Regions from separate parts of the Streptomyces sp. CB03238 genome, predicted to be linked through region 2. Evidence: predicted binding sites of a transcription regulator. Region 2 holds the regulator's gene; the other holds the start of a gene.
The links. Region 2 encodes HrcA, which represses chaperone genes, less so after heat shock. Its sites were predicted from a motif close to TTNGCACTCNGNNNNNCNGAGTGCNAA; they were not measured.
Positions count from the first base shown of each region.

Region 1: a site for HrcA is predicted at 2,835-2,861, ahead of groES (co-chaperone GroES). Genes of this name have one in related genera too.

Region 1 covers NZ_NBCN01000006.1:147,929-153,975, reverse strand. Annotated here, with positions in the region: gene BKD26_RS11955 (hypothetical protein) at 1-510, opposite strand, end outside; gene BKD26_RS11950 (class I SAM-dependent methyltransferase) at 548-1,732, opposite strand; gene BKD26_RS11945 (polysaccharide deacetylase family protein) at 1,824-2,792, shown strand; gene groES (co-chaperone GroES) at 3,008-3,316, shown strand; gene groL (chaperonin GroEL) at 3,432-5,060, shown strand; gene BKD26_RS11930 (hydroxyacid dehydrogenase) at 5,131-6,047, opposite strand, start outside.
Region 2 covers NZ_NBCN01000001.1:480,140-486,186, reverse strand. Annotated here, with positions in the region: gene BKD26_RS02150 (16S rRNA (uracil(1498)-N(3))-methyltransferase) at 1-74, opposite strand, end outside; gene BKD26_RS02145 (nitronate monooxygenase) at 71-1,147, opposite strand; gene dnaJ (molecular chaperone DnaJ) at 1,654-2,793, opposite strand; gene hrcA (heat-inducible transcriptional repressor HrcA) at 2,794-3,810, opposite strand; gene BKD26_RS02130 (MBL fold metallo-hydrolase) at 3,978-4,700, shown strand; gene BKD26_RS02125 (DUF3097 domain-containing protein) at 4,711-5,508, shown strand; gene hemW (radical SAM family heme chaperone HemW) at 5,598-6,047, opposite strand, start outside.

The sequences.
Region 1 (6,047 bases), on a different contig from region 2:
CTGGGTGACGATCGGGACGAGCTCGCGGTCGCACAACGGGTGTTCGCCGTCGATGCGTTCCTGGAAGGCGCTGTCGAACGAGTCGTGCTCGCCGAGGTAGGCCCACAGGTCCAGGTCCCGCAGCAGCGGGAACCTGGCCTCCGCCTCCCACCTGGCCAGGGGCACCGCGTCGTAGTCCGGCTCGCCCTCGCGGTCGGCGAGGCGCAGCAGCAGGGCCAGATCCGTCATGAACGCGGGTACGGTCCTGTCGCCGGCGGCGGCGGTCCACACGGCGCGCGCGGCCGGCGGGCAGCTGTCGAAGAAGGCGTCGGTGAACGTCACCGCCATGTAGTCGAGTTGCGAGGCGAGCGGCTGCAAGGGGTGGCGCCAGCGCGGGTCCCAGTGCTCGGTCAGCAGGATCCGGTTGAGTCGCAGGACTTCCCACTCCAGCGCATCGCCGGGGCCGGCGGCCAGACCGACCAGCTGGAAGAGCGGGCCGCTGGTGAATATCCCCTCGGGGTGCAGTGCCATCGTCGTGACCGCCCTACCGCCCTACCGCCCTACCGCCCTACCGCCCTACCGCACCGGCCGGCCGGCCGAGCAGCATCGTCGGCGCCCCCGCCACGCGGGTCAGGAACACCGTGGCCGCGTTCGGGCCCTTGGGCTTGAGCTTGCGGCGCAGTTCCTCCGGTTCGACCGCCGAGCCGCGCTTCTTCACCGTCAGGGTGCCCACTTCCCGTTCGCGCAGCAGGGCCTTCAGCTTCTTGAGGTTGAAGGGCAGCTCGTCGGTGATCTCGTACGCGGTGGCGTACGGGGTGGGGCGCGGCTCGGCCGCCGTGATGTACGCGATCGTCTCGTCGACCAGGCCGCCGCCGAGCTCCTCGGCGACCTCCGCGACCAGGTGCGCGCGGATGACGGCGCCGTCCGGCTCGTACAGGAAGCGGCCGACGGGGCGGACGGGCGGGTTGGGCAGGCCCCGGCCGGTGAGGGTGTGCGGGCCGGGCAGGAGGGTCGCGGTGATCGTGCCGGGACGGGTGCCGAACCACAGCACCGCCTCCTTCACATCGCCGCCGTCGGAGACCCACTCAGCCTCGGCCTCCGGCGGGATCGTCTCGTGCGGGATGCCGGGGGCGATCTTCAGCGCGGCGTGCGGGGCCTTGCGGGCCGCGTCGATCGCCCAGGAGAGGGGCGGGGAGTACGCCTCCGGGTCGAACACGCGCCCCCTGCCGCCGCGCCGTGCCGGGTCGACGAAGACCGCGTCGTACGGGGAGGTGTCGACCTCCGTGACGTCCGTACAGCGCACCTCGATCAGGTCGGCGAGGCCCAGCGCGGCGGCGTTCGCGCGGGCGGCCTCGGCCGTCAGCGGGTCGCGGTCGACGGCGAGGACCCGGATGCCGGCGCGGGCGAGCGCGATCGCGTCGCCGCCGATCCCGCTGCACAGGTCGGCGACGCTGCGTACGCCGAGGCGGGCGAAGGCGGCGGCGCGGTGCTCGGCGACCGTCCTGCGGGTGGACTGTTCGACGCCGCCGGGCGTGAAGTACATCCGGTGCGCGTCCTGCTCGCCGAACTTCGCCACCGCCCGCTGCCGCAGCCGGGCATGCGTGATCGCCGCCGTGACCAGGTCGGCGGGGTGCTCGCGGCGCAGCCGGGAGGCGACCGCCAGCTCCTGGGAGGGGGTGTAGTCGCGCAGGGCGGTGAGCAGGGTCTGGCCCTCGTCGGTGAGGAGCGCGGAGAAGGCGGCGAGATCGGTCACCCGGCCCATTGTGGGCCAGGCGGGGGATGGTGCGCGTCAGGCGGCGGTGTCGGCCGGTGGTCGGGGCGGCGCGCTGACAGGATGCGGCGCCATGCAGCTAGTACGACAAAAAGGTCAAACAGTAAGCAAGCGGGCACGTGTTCTGCTCGCCGCCCTGGTCGTCGCGGCGCTCGGTTCCGCCTGTGCGGCGGAAACCGGCACCCGTGGCGTGGGAGCGGGGCCGGGAGCGGGTCCTGCGGCGGGCGGCGGCACGGTCGAGCCCGCCGCAGGCCAGCAGCCCCAGCAGCCGCGCGACGCGGCCGGCGCCCTCACCGCGTACGTGGAGAAGATCAGGCGCGCCCAGGCCGCCCGCGCCCTCGCCGCCAGGAAGTGGGGCCTCAAAGCCGCCCCTCTGGCTGCCCCTCCGCCCCCCGCGGCGGCCGACAAGCCGCACCTCACCTTCCGCAAGGGCTTCGGGGTCGGCGACCCCACCCTCCCGCCCGTCTTCACCACCGTCCCGACCACGGAACGCATCGTGTTCCTGACGATCGACGACGGCGCCGAAAAGGACCCCGAGCTGCTGAGGATGATGGACGAACTGGACATCCCCTACAGCGCCTTCCTCAGTGACTACCTGGTCAAGGAGGACTACGGCTACTTCAAGCGGATGCAGGACAAGGGCGTGGCCCTGCACAACCACACCCTCAACCACCGCTACATGCCCGCCCTTTCGTACGCGGAGCAGAAGCGCGAGATCTGCGGGCAGCAGGACACCATCGAGAAGCGGTTCGGCAAGCGGCCGCCGCTCTTCCGCCCGCCCTACGGCAACTACAACGCCGACACCCTCCGCGCCGCGCAATCGTGCGGCGTCAGAGCCGTGCCCCTATGGGCGGCCGAAGCTTTTCCCGACCATATGGAGTGGCGCGAGTGGGACCGGGACCTGCATCCCGGTGACATCATCCTCACCCACTTCCGGGGCAGGGAGGACTGGAACGGCTCCATGCCGGACATGATCCGGCAGGTGATGGACGTCGTCACGGCCAAGGGGTACGCGGTGGCCAGGCTGGAGGACTACGTATGAGCCGCCCGTACGGCCGCTATCACGCCACGACCGGGCGGTGAATTGGCACTCCGCTTGACCGAGTGCTAATCGCGGTCATAGTCTCGGCTCTGGCACTCCCCACCGGAGAGTGCCAACACAGCGACGGGCAGGTCCGGCACCCGCGACGACGGATCCACCTGGTCGCCACCTCAGACAGTTAACCCCGTGAGATCTCCGAAGGGGGAGGTCGGATCGTGACGACCACCAGCTCCAAGGTTGCCATCAAGCCGCTCGAGGACCGCATCGTGGTCCAGCCGCTCGACGCCGAGCAGACCACGGCCTCTGGCCTGGTCATCCCGGACACCGCCAAGGAGAAGCCCCAGGAGGGCGTCGTCCTGGCCGTGGGCCCGGGCCGCTTCGAGAACGGCGAGCGCCTGCCGCTCGACGTCAAGACCGGCGACATCGTGCTGTACAGCAAGTACGGCGGCACCGAGGTGAAGTACAGCGGCGAGGAGTACCTCGTCCTCTCGGCTCGCGACGTGCTCGCGATCGTCGAGAAGTAAGTCACCCGAGCAAGATTGCTTTGAGCTGCGCCCCTGGCCCCCGCTGATGACACATTGCCGGGCGGCGAGGGGCGCGGTTCGTCAACCAGAGTTCCGAGAGGGCTGAATCGCTCCCATGGCGAAGATCCTGAAGTTCGACGAGGACGCCCGTCGCGCCCTTGAGCGCGGCGTCAACAAGCTTGCCGACACGGTCAAGGTGACGATCGGCCCCAAGGGCCGCAACGTCGTCATCGACAAGAAGTTCGGCGCACCGACCATCACCAACGACGGTGTCACGATCGCCCGCGAGGTCGAGATCGAGGACCCGTACGAGAACCTCGGCGCCCAGCTGGTGAAGGAGGTGGCGACCAAGACCAACGACATCGCGGGTGACGGCACCACCACCGCCACCGTCCTGGCCCAGGCGCTGGTCCGCGAGGGTCTGCGCAACGTCGCCGCGGGCGCCTCCCCGGCCGCCCTGAAGAAGGGCATCGACGCCGCGGTCAAGGCCGTCTCGGACGAGCTGCTCGCCTCGGCCCGCCCGATCGACGACAAGGCCGACATCGCCGCCGTGGCCGCGCTCTCCGCGCAGGACCAGCAGGTCGGCGAGCTCATCGCCGAGGCGATGGACAAGGTCGGCAAGGACGGTGTCATCACCGTCGAGGAGTCCAACACCTTCGGCCTGGAGCTGGACTTCACCGAGGGCATGGCCTTCGACAAGGGCTACCTGTCCCCGTACATGGTCAGCGACCAGGAGCGTATGGAGGCCGTCCTCGACGACCCGTACATCCTGATCCACCAGGGCAAGATCGCCGCGATCACCGACCTGCTCCCGCTGCTGGAGAAGGTCATCCAGGCCGGCTCCTCCAAGCCGCTCCTGATCATCGCCGAGGACGTCGAGGGCGAGGCCCTGTCGACCCTGGTCGTCAACAAGATCCGCGGCACGTTCAACGCCGTCGCGGTCAAGGCCCCCGGCTTCGGCGACCGCCGCAAGGCGATGCTCGGCGACATGGCCGCCCTCACCGGCGCCACCGTCATCGCCGAGGAGGTCGGCCTCAAGCTCGACCAGGCCGGTCTGGACGTGCTGGGCACCGCCCGCCGCGTCACCGTCACCAAGGACGACACGACGATCGTCGACGGCGGCGGCAAGTCCGAGGACGTGGCCGGCCGCGTCGCGCAGATCAAGTCCGAGATCGAGACCACGGACTCCGACTGGGACCGCGAGAAGCTCCAGGAGCGCCTCGCGAAGCTGGCCGGCGGCGTGTGCGTGATCAAGGTCGGCGCCGCCACCGAGGTGGAGCTGAAGGAGAAGAAGCACCGCCTGGAGGACGCCATCTCCGCGACCCGCGCCGCGGTCGAGGAGGGCATCGTCTCCGGTGGTGGCTCCGCGCTCGTCCACGCCGTCAAGGTGCTGGACGGCAACCTCGGCAAGGAGGGCGACGAGGCCACCGGTGTCGCCGTCGTCCGCCGCGCCGCCGTCGAGCCGCTGCGCTGGATCGCCGAGAACGCGGGCCTCGAGGGCTACGTCATCACCTCCAAGGTGTCCGAGCTCGACAAGGGCCAGGGCTTCAACGCCGCCACCGGCGAGTACGGCGACCTGGTCAAGGCCGGCGTCATCGACCCGGTCAAGGTCACCCGCTCGGCCCTGGAGAACGCCGCCTCCATCGCCTCCCTGCTGCTCACGACCGAGACCCTGGTCGTCGAGAAGAAGGAAGAGGAGCCGGCGGACGCGGGCCACGGCCACGGTCACGGCCACTCCCACTGACGCCTGCCTGAGCGTTACGAGGCCCGGTGCCCCCGTCGCGGGGGCACCGGGCCTCGGTCGTTTCCCAGAGCTAGGCCGAGCGGCTCAGCTGCGACGGCCGCACCGGATCCTCGAACGGCGCGCCCTTCACGTACCGCTCCAGCTCGTCCAGCGCCTGGTCCGCCATGCGGTGCAGCTCATTGCCGAGCGAGCCCGCGATGTGCGGGGTGAGCAGGACGTTGGGGAGGGTGTAGAGCGGGGAGTCGGGCGGCGGGAGTTCGGGGTCGGTGACGTCGAGTACGGCGTGGAGACGGCCCGTGGTGAGGTGCGGGAGCAGGGCGGCCTCGTCGACCAGGGAGCCGCGCGAGGTGTTGACGAGCGTGGCCCCGTCCGGCATGAGGGCCAGCTGTCCGGCGCCGATCATATGGCGCGTGGACGGCAGTTGCGGGGCGTGGATGGAGACGGTGTCGGAGCGGGCGCACAGCTCGTCCAGGCCGGCCGGGACGGCGCCGAGCGCCGCGGCCTCGTCGAGGGTGACGTACGGGTCGTACAGCAGCACCTGTACGTCGAAGGGCCGCAGCAGTTCGATCACGCGGCGACCGATGCGGGACGCGCCCACGATGCCGACCGTGCGGCGGTGGTTGCCGCTGTCGGCCAGCTCGCTCAGCCAGTCGTGGTCGGCGCGCAGCTCCGCGTACCGCCGCGCGGCGCGCAGGACGCGCTTGCCGGCCAGCAGGATGGTGGCGAGCGTGTACTCGGCGACGGGCAGGGCGTTGGCCGCCGCCGCCGAGGTCACCGCGATGCCGCGCTCCCAGCAGGCGTCGGTGACATGGTGCTTGACGGACCCGGCGGCGTGGACGACGGCGCGGAGGCGCGGGGCACGGTCCAGGACGGCCGGGGTGAGCGGGGTCGCGCCCCAGCAGGTGAACAGCACCTCCGCCTCGGCGAGCGCGACGGCGACGCGGGGCGTGGGGGTGGCCAGGTCGTGGGCGACCAGGTGCGGGTCGG
Region 2 (6,047 bases):
CCCTCGGGCCCGTCGAGCGTGACGGTGCCGGCCGTGCCGGGCAGGTGGTCGACCAGGAAGACGGGGGCGGTCATGACGCGACGCCCCGCAGTGCGAGGGAGGCCACCGCGGCGTCCAGTTCGGCGTTGAGGACCTCCACCAGGCGCCCGGCGGGCAGCTCGCGCGCCATCCGGTGGCCCTGCCCGGCCCACAGCGCCATGCCCTGCGGGTCGCCCGCCTTGGCGGCCGCCTTGCGCAGCCCGCTCGTCAGGTGGTGCACCTCGGGGTACGCGGCCGGGGCGTACGGGCCGTGCTCGTGCATGAACCGGTTGACCAGGCCTCGCGCTGGGCGCCCCGAGAACGCCCGGGTCAGCTCCGTACGGACGAACAGCGGGTTGGTCATGGCCTGCTTGTGCAGGGTGTGCGCGCCCGACTCGGGGCACACCAGGAACGCCGTGCCGAGCTGTGCGGCGTCGGCGCCCGCCGCGAGGACCGCGGCGATCTGGCTGCCGCGCATCAGGCCGCCGGCGGCGACGATCGGCAGCGGCACGGCCTCCTTCACCAGCGCGATGAGCGACAGCAGCCCCGTGCCGGTCCCGCCGGTCTCAGGGTCGTCGCGGTGCGTGCCCTGGTGCCCGCCGGCCTCGACGCCCTGGACGCACACGGCGTGTGCGCCCACCCGCTGCGCGGCCTGGGCCTCCTCGGGCGAGGTGACCGTCACGATCGTGTACGTCCCGGCCCGCGTGAACGCGGCCACCGTGTCGCGGGTGGGGCACCCGAACGTGAACGACACCACCGGGACCGGGTCGTCCAGCAGGATGGCCAGCTTGGCCTCGTACCCGTCGTCCCGCCCGGCGTCGGGGTCGCCGAGCGGCGTGTCGTACCAGCTGGCCTCACCGGCGAGCTGGTGCCGGTAGACGTCGACGGCGGCGGGGTCGGCGTGCCCGGGCTGCGGCATGAACAGGTTGACGCCGAAGGGCCGCGAGGTCAGCCCGCGTACCTGCTTGATCTCCTGGTACATGCCGTCGGCGGTCTTGTACCCGGCGGCCAGGAACCCCAGGCCGCCGGCCTCGGACACGGCCGCCACGAGCTGCGGACAGGAGGCGCCACCCGCCATGGGGGCCTGCACGATCGGGTACCGGCAGAGATCGGTCAGTGCGGAGGACATGCACGCATGGTGTCACGCCCCCACGGCACACCCACACGGGCCCGCCCCGGTCATCGCCCCCTGGTCCGGTCACCGCCCCGGCGGTCCGCGCCCTTCGGGGTTGCCCGTGCGCCGTACGGGTGCCGTGGAGACCGCCCCGGGCCTATGCGCCGGTCGCCGCTCCGGCGGGTCGCGCCCTCGGGGAGAGCCCGGCGCGGGAGCGTGCCGTTGGGGCCGCTCCGGGGACCGTGTCCTGGGCTCTCCTTCGCAAGCTCAGTCGTTTACGCCCAGAACCCGACCCACTGCCCCCCTTCGAGGCGGCCCAAGGCCGCACCGACGCGAGCGCGAAGCCGCTGCGCTGGGGGGCCGGTCCGGCGGCCGTGCACGCCCTCGCGGCGCGGAGCTGCCGCGCCCCGAGGTGTGGGGGCGTCAGCCCCCACGTACAACCAACGTGCCCCCGTCAGGGGGTCCGGGGCCCCCACCACCACGACCCCGCCCCGTCAGGGGCACCGGGGGCACCGCCCCGGTCAGCGGCCGTTGAACGCGTCCTTCAGGCGGGAGAACAGGCCCTGCTGCCCCGGCTGGAACTGCCCCGTGGGCCGCTCCTCGCCCCGCAGCTTGGCCAGCTCCCGCAGCAGCCGCTCCTGCTCCGGGTCCAGCTTCGACGGCGTCTGGACCTCGACGTGCACGATGAGGTCTCCGCGTCCGCCGCCCCGCAGGTGCGTGACACCGCGCCCGTGCAGCGGGATGGACTGGCCCGACTGCGTGCCGGGGCGGACGTCGACCTCCTCCAGCCCGTCCAGCGTCTCCAGCGGGCACTTCGTGCCCAGCGCGGCCGCCGTCATCGGGATGGTCACCGTGCAGTGCAGGTCGTCGCCGCGCCGCTGGAACACGGCGTGCGGCAGCTCGTGGATCTCGACGTACAGGTCGCCCGCCGGGCCACCGCCCGGGCCGACCTCGCCCTCGCCGGCGAGCTGGATGCGGGTGCCGTTGTCCACACCGGCCGGGATCTTGACCGTGAGCGTACGACGGGACCTGACCCGGCCGTCACCCGCGCACTCCGGGCACGGCGTGGGGACCACGGTGCCGAAGCCCTGGCACTGGGGGCAGGGGCGGGACGTCATGACCTGGCCCAGGAAGGACCGGGTGACCTGGGAGACCTCGCCACGGCCGCGGCACATGTCACACGTCTGGGCCGACGTACCGGGCGCCGCGCCCTCGCCGGAGCAGGTGGTGCAGACGACGGCCGTGTCGACCTGGATGTCCTTGGTGGTGCCGAAGGCCGCCTCGTTGAGGTCGATCTCCAGGCGGATCATCGCGTCCTGGCCGCGCCGTGTGCGCGACCGGGGGCCGCGCTGGGACGCCGTACCGAAGAAGGCGTCCATGATGTCGGAGAAGTTGCCGAAGCCGCCCGCCCCGAAGCCACCCGCGCCCGCGCCGGCGCCGGAGGCGGACAGCGGGTCACCGCCGAGGTCGTAGACCTGCTTCTTCTGCGGGTCCGACAGCACCTCGTAGGCGGCGTTGATCTCCTTGAACCGCTCCTGCGTCTTCGGATCGGGGTTGACGTCCGGGTGCAGCTCGCGGGCGAGCCTCCGGAACGCCTTCTTGATCTCGTCCTGGGACGCGTCGCGGCGCACGCCGAGTACGGCGTAGTAGTCCGTGGCCACTTACGACTCCGCCAGGATCTGTCCGACGTAACGTGCCACTGCGCGTACCGCTCCCATCGTTCCGGGGTAGTCCATGCGGGTCGGTCCGACCACGCCGAGTTTGGCGACTGCCTCGTCGCCCGAACCGTAGCCGACCGCGACGACGGACGTGGAGTTGAGGCCCTCGTGGGCGTTCTCGTGCCCGATACGTACGGTCATGGCCGAGTCCTTGGCCTCGCCGAGCAGCTTCAGGAGCACCACCTGCTCCTCCAGCGCCTCCAGCACCGGCCGGATCGTCAGCGGGAAGTCGTGCCCGAAGCGGGTGAGATTGGCGGTGCCGCCGATCATCAGCCGTTCCTCGGTCTCTTCCACCAGTGTCTCCAGCAGCGTGGCCAGCACCGTGGAGACCGTCCCCCGGTCCTCCGCCTCGAAGGACTCGGGAAGGTCCTGCACCAGGTTGGGGACGTCCGTGAAGCGGCGTCCCACGACGCGGCTGTTCAGCCGCGCCCGCAGGTCGGCCACGGACGTCTCGCCGAACGGCGCCGGGCAGTCGACCATGCGCTGCTCCACGCGCCCCGTGTCGGTGATCAGGACGAGCATCAGCCGGGCGGGGGCCAGCGACAGCAGCTCCACATGACGCACGGTGGAGCGCGTCAGGGACGGGTACTGCACGACCGCGACCTGCCGGGTCAGCTGCGCGAGCAGCCGCACCGTACGGCCGACGACGTCGTCGAGGTCGACGGCACCGTCCAGGAAGTTCTGGATGGCGCGCCGCTCCGGCGTCGACAGCGGCTTGACGCCGGCGAGCTTGTCGACGAAGAGGCGGTAGCCCTTGTCGGTGGGAATGCGGCCCGCGCTGGTGTGGGGCTGGGCGATGAAGCCCTCCTCCTCCAGCACCGCCATGTCGTTGCGCACGGTGGCGGGTGAGACGCCGAGCTTGTGGCGCTCCGTGAGCGCCTTGGAGCCGACGGGCTCCTCGGTGCCGACATAGTCCTGGACGATGGCGCGCAGCACCTCGAGTCTGCGTTCGCTCAGCATCGCGCGCACCTCCAGCCGGCCGTGGTTCCTTCTGTTTCGCTGGCACTCGCGATGCCCGAGTGCCAGTTGTCCCCGGCCAGTGTACGGCGCCGGGGTACGCCCCCGGCAAGGGCAGCGGGACACGCTACCGCGCGACGCGGCTGGTCGTTGCCGATAGCGTCGCCGGTATGGACGTCACTTGGGAAGACTTCGGGTGGGAACGTCTGGCCGACGGAGTGGGCCGCAGAAGGCTGCCGGTGTGGGACGCGACCACGGCCCTGGTCGTCGGCGAGGACGGTGCCCTGCTGTACGACACGGGCGCCACGCTCCGTGAGGGCGCCGAGATCCGGACACAGGCGCAGGGGCTCATGGGCGGCCGGAGAGTGACGCATATCGCACTGAGCCACCCTCATTTCGATCATGTGCTCGGGACGGCGGCGTTCTCCGGGGCGGAGGTGTACGGGGCGGTCGGCATCGACACCGTACTGACCAGGGACCGGGACGGGCTGCGCGGCGACGCCGTGCGTCACGGGGTCGCCGAGGCGGACGCCGTGGAAGCGACGGACGTCCTGGTGGCACCGCACCACCTGGTGTGCGGCGAGTGGACGCTGGAGCTGGGCGGGCGGCAGGTGCTGCTGGCCAACGTGGGGCCGGGCCACAGCGGCCACGACCTGGCCGTACTCGTGCCGGGTCCCCGGGAGGTCGTCCTGTGCGGGGACCTCGTGGAGGAGTCGGGCGACCCGCAAGCCGGGCCGGACGCCATCCCCTCACGCTGGCCGGCCGCCCTGGACCGGCTGCTGGAGCTGGGCGGCGAGGACGCCCTGTACGTCCCGGGGCACGGGGCCGCCGTCGACGCCGCCTTCGTACGCGCCCAACGCGATGAACTGGCCCGGCGGTTCGGGGTGTCGTAGCGTCTGGCGAATGCGCGCTTACGACCCTGACCTGACGCCCTCCTGGAAGCGTTCGGCCCCGGTGCCGGAGGTACCCGCCGAGCCGGATCTGGTGGTCGAGGAGGTGAGCACCGGCTTCTGCGGGGCGGTGATCGGCTGCGAGGCGGGCACGGTCACCCTTGAGGACCGGTTCGGCAAGCACCGGGTGTTCCCGCTGACGCCCCGGGGGTTCCTCCTGGAGGGCCGTACGGTGACGCTGGTCCGCCCGTCGGCCGGTCCCTCGCGCCCGTCGCGCACGGCATCCGGCTCGATCGCCGTTCCGGGTGCACGCGCGCGCGTGGCCCGTGCGGGGCGCATCTACGTGGAGGGCCGCCACGACGCGGAACTGGTGGAGCGGGTCTGGGGCGACGACCTGCGCATCGAGGGCGTCGTCGTCGAGTACCTGGAGGGCGTCGACGACCTCCCCGCCATCGTCCGGGACTTCGGCCCTGGCCCCGACGCGCGCCTCGGGGTCCTGGTGGACCACCTGGTCCCCGGCTCCAAGGAGTCCCGCATCGCGGCCTCCGTCACGGACGCCCACACCCTGGTGGTGGGGCACCCGTACATCGACATCTGGGAGGCGGTGAAGCCCTCGTCGGTGGGCATCCGGGCGTGGCCCTCGGTCCCGCACGGCCAGGACTGGAAGACGGGCGTGTGCCGCGCGCTCGGCTGGCCCGACAACACGGGCGCGGCCTGGCAGCACATCCTCTCGAAGGTCACCTCGTACAAGGACCTGGAGCCGGAGTTGCTGGGGAGAGTGGAGGAGCTGATCGACTTCGTAACCGGGTAGCGGGTTGTGGGCATACGTTGGGCGGAACGGGTGGCGCAACCCCCCGGCGGGGCGCCGACTCCGGACACGCCCACGCCGGGAACCCGCGCCTAGTCCACCAGGTCCCGCACCACCGCGTCGGCCAGCAGCCGCCCTCGCAGCGTCAGCACGGCCCGCCCCTGGGCGTAAGGACCCGGGTCCAGGAGCCCGTCCCTTAGCGCGCGCTCGGCAGCGGCCAGCCCCGCCTCCCGCAGCAACGACAAAGCGCACCCCTCCCGCAGCCGCAGCTCCAGCAGCACCCGCTCCACCCGCCGGTTCTCCTCCGTCAGGATTTCGCGCCCCGCCCCCGGCGACCGCCCGGCCGCGAGGGCGGCGGCGTACGCGCCCGGGTGCTTCACGTTCCACCACCGCACGCCGCCCACATGGCTGTGCGCCCCCGGTCCCGCGCCCCACCAGTCGGCGCCGCGCCAGTACAGCTCGTTGTGCAGGCACCGCCCCGCCTCCGACGTGGCCCAGTTGGACACCTCGTACCAGGAGAAGCCCGCCCCGGACAGCACGTC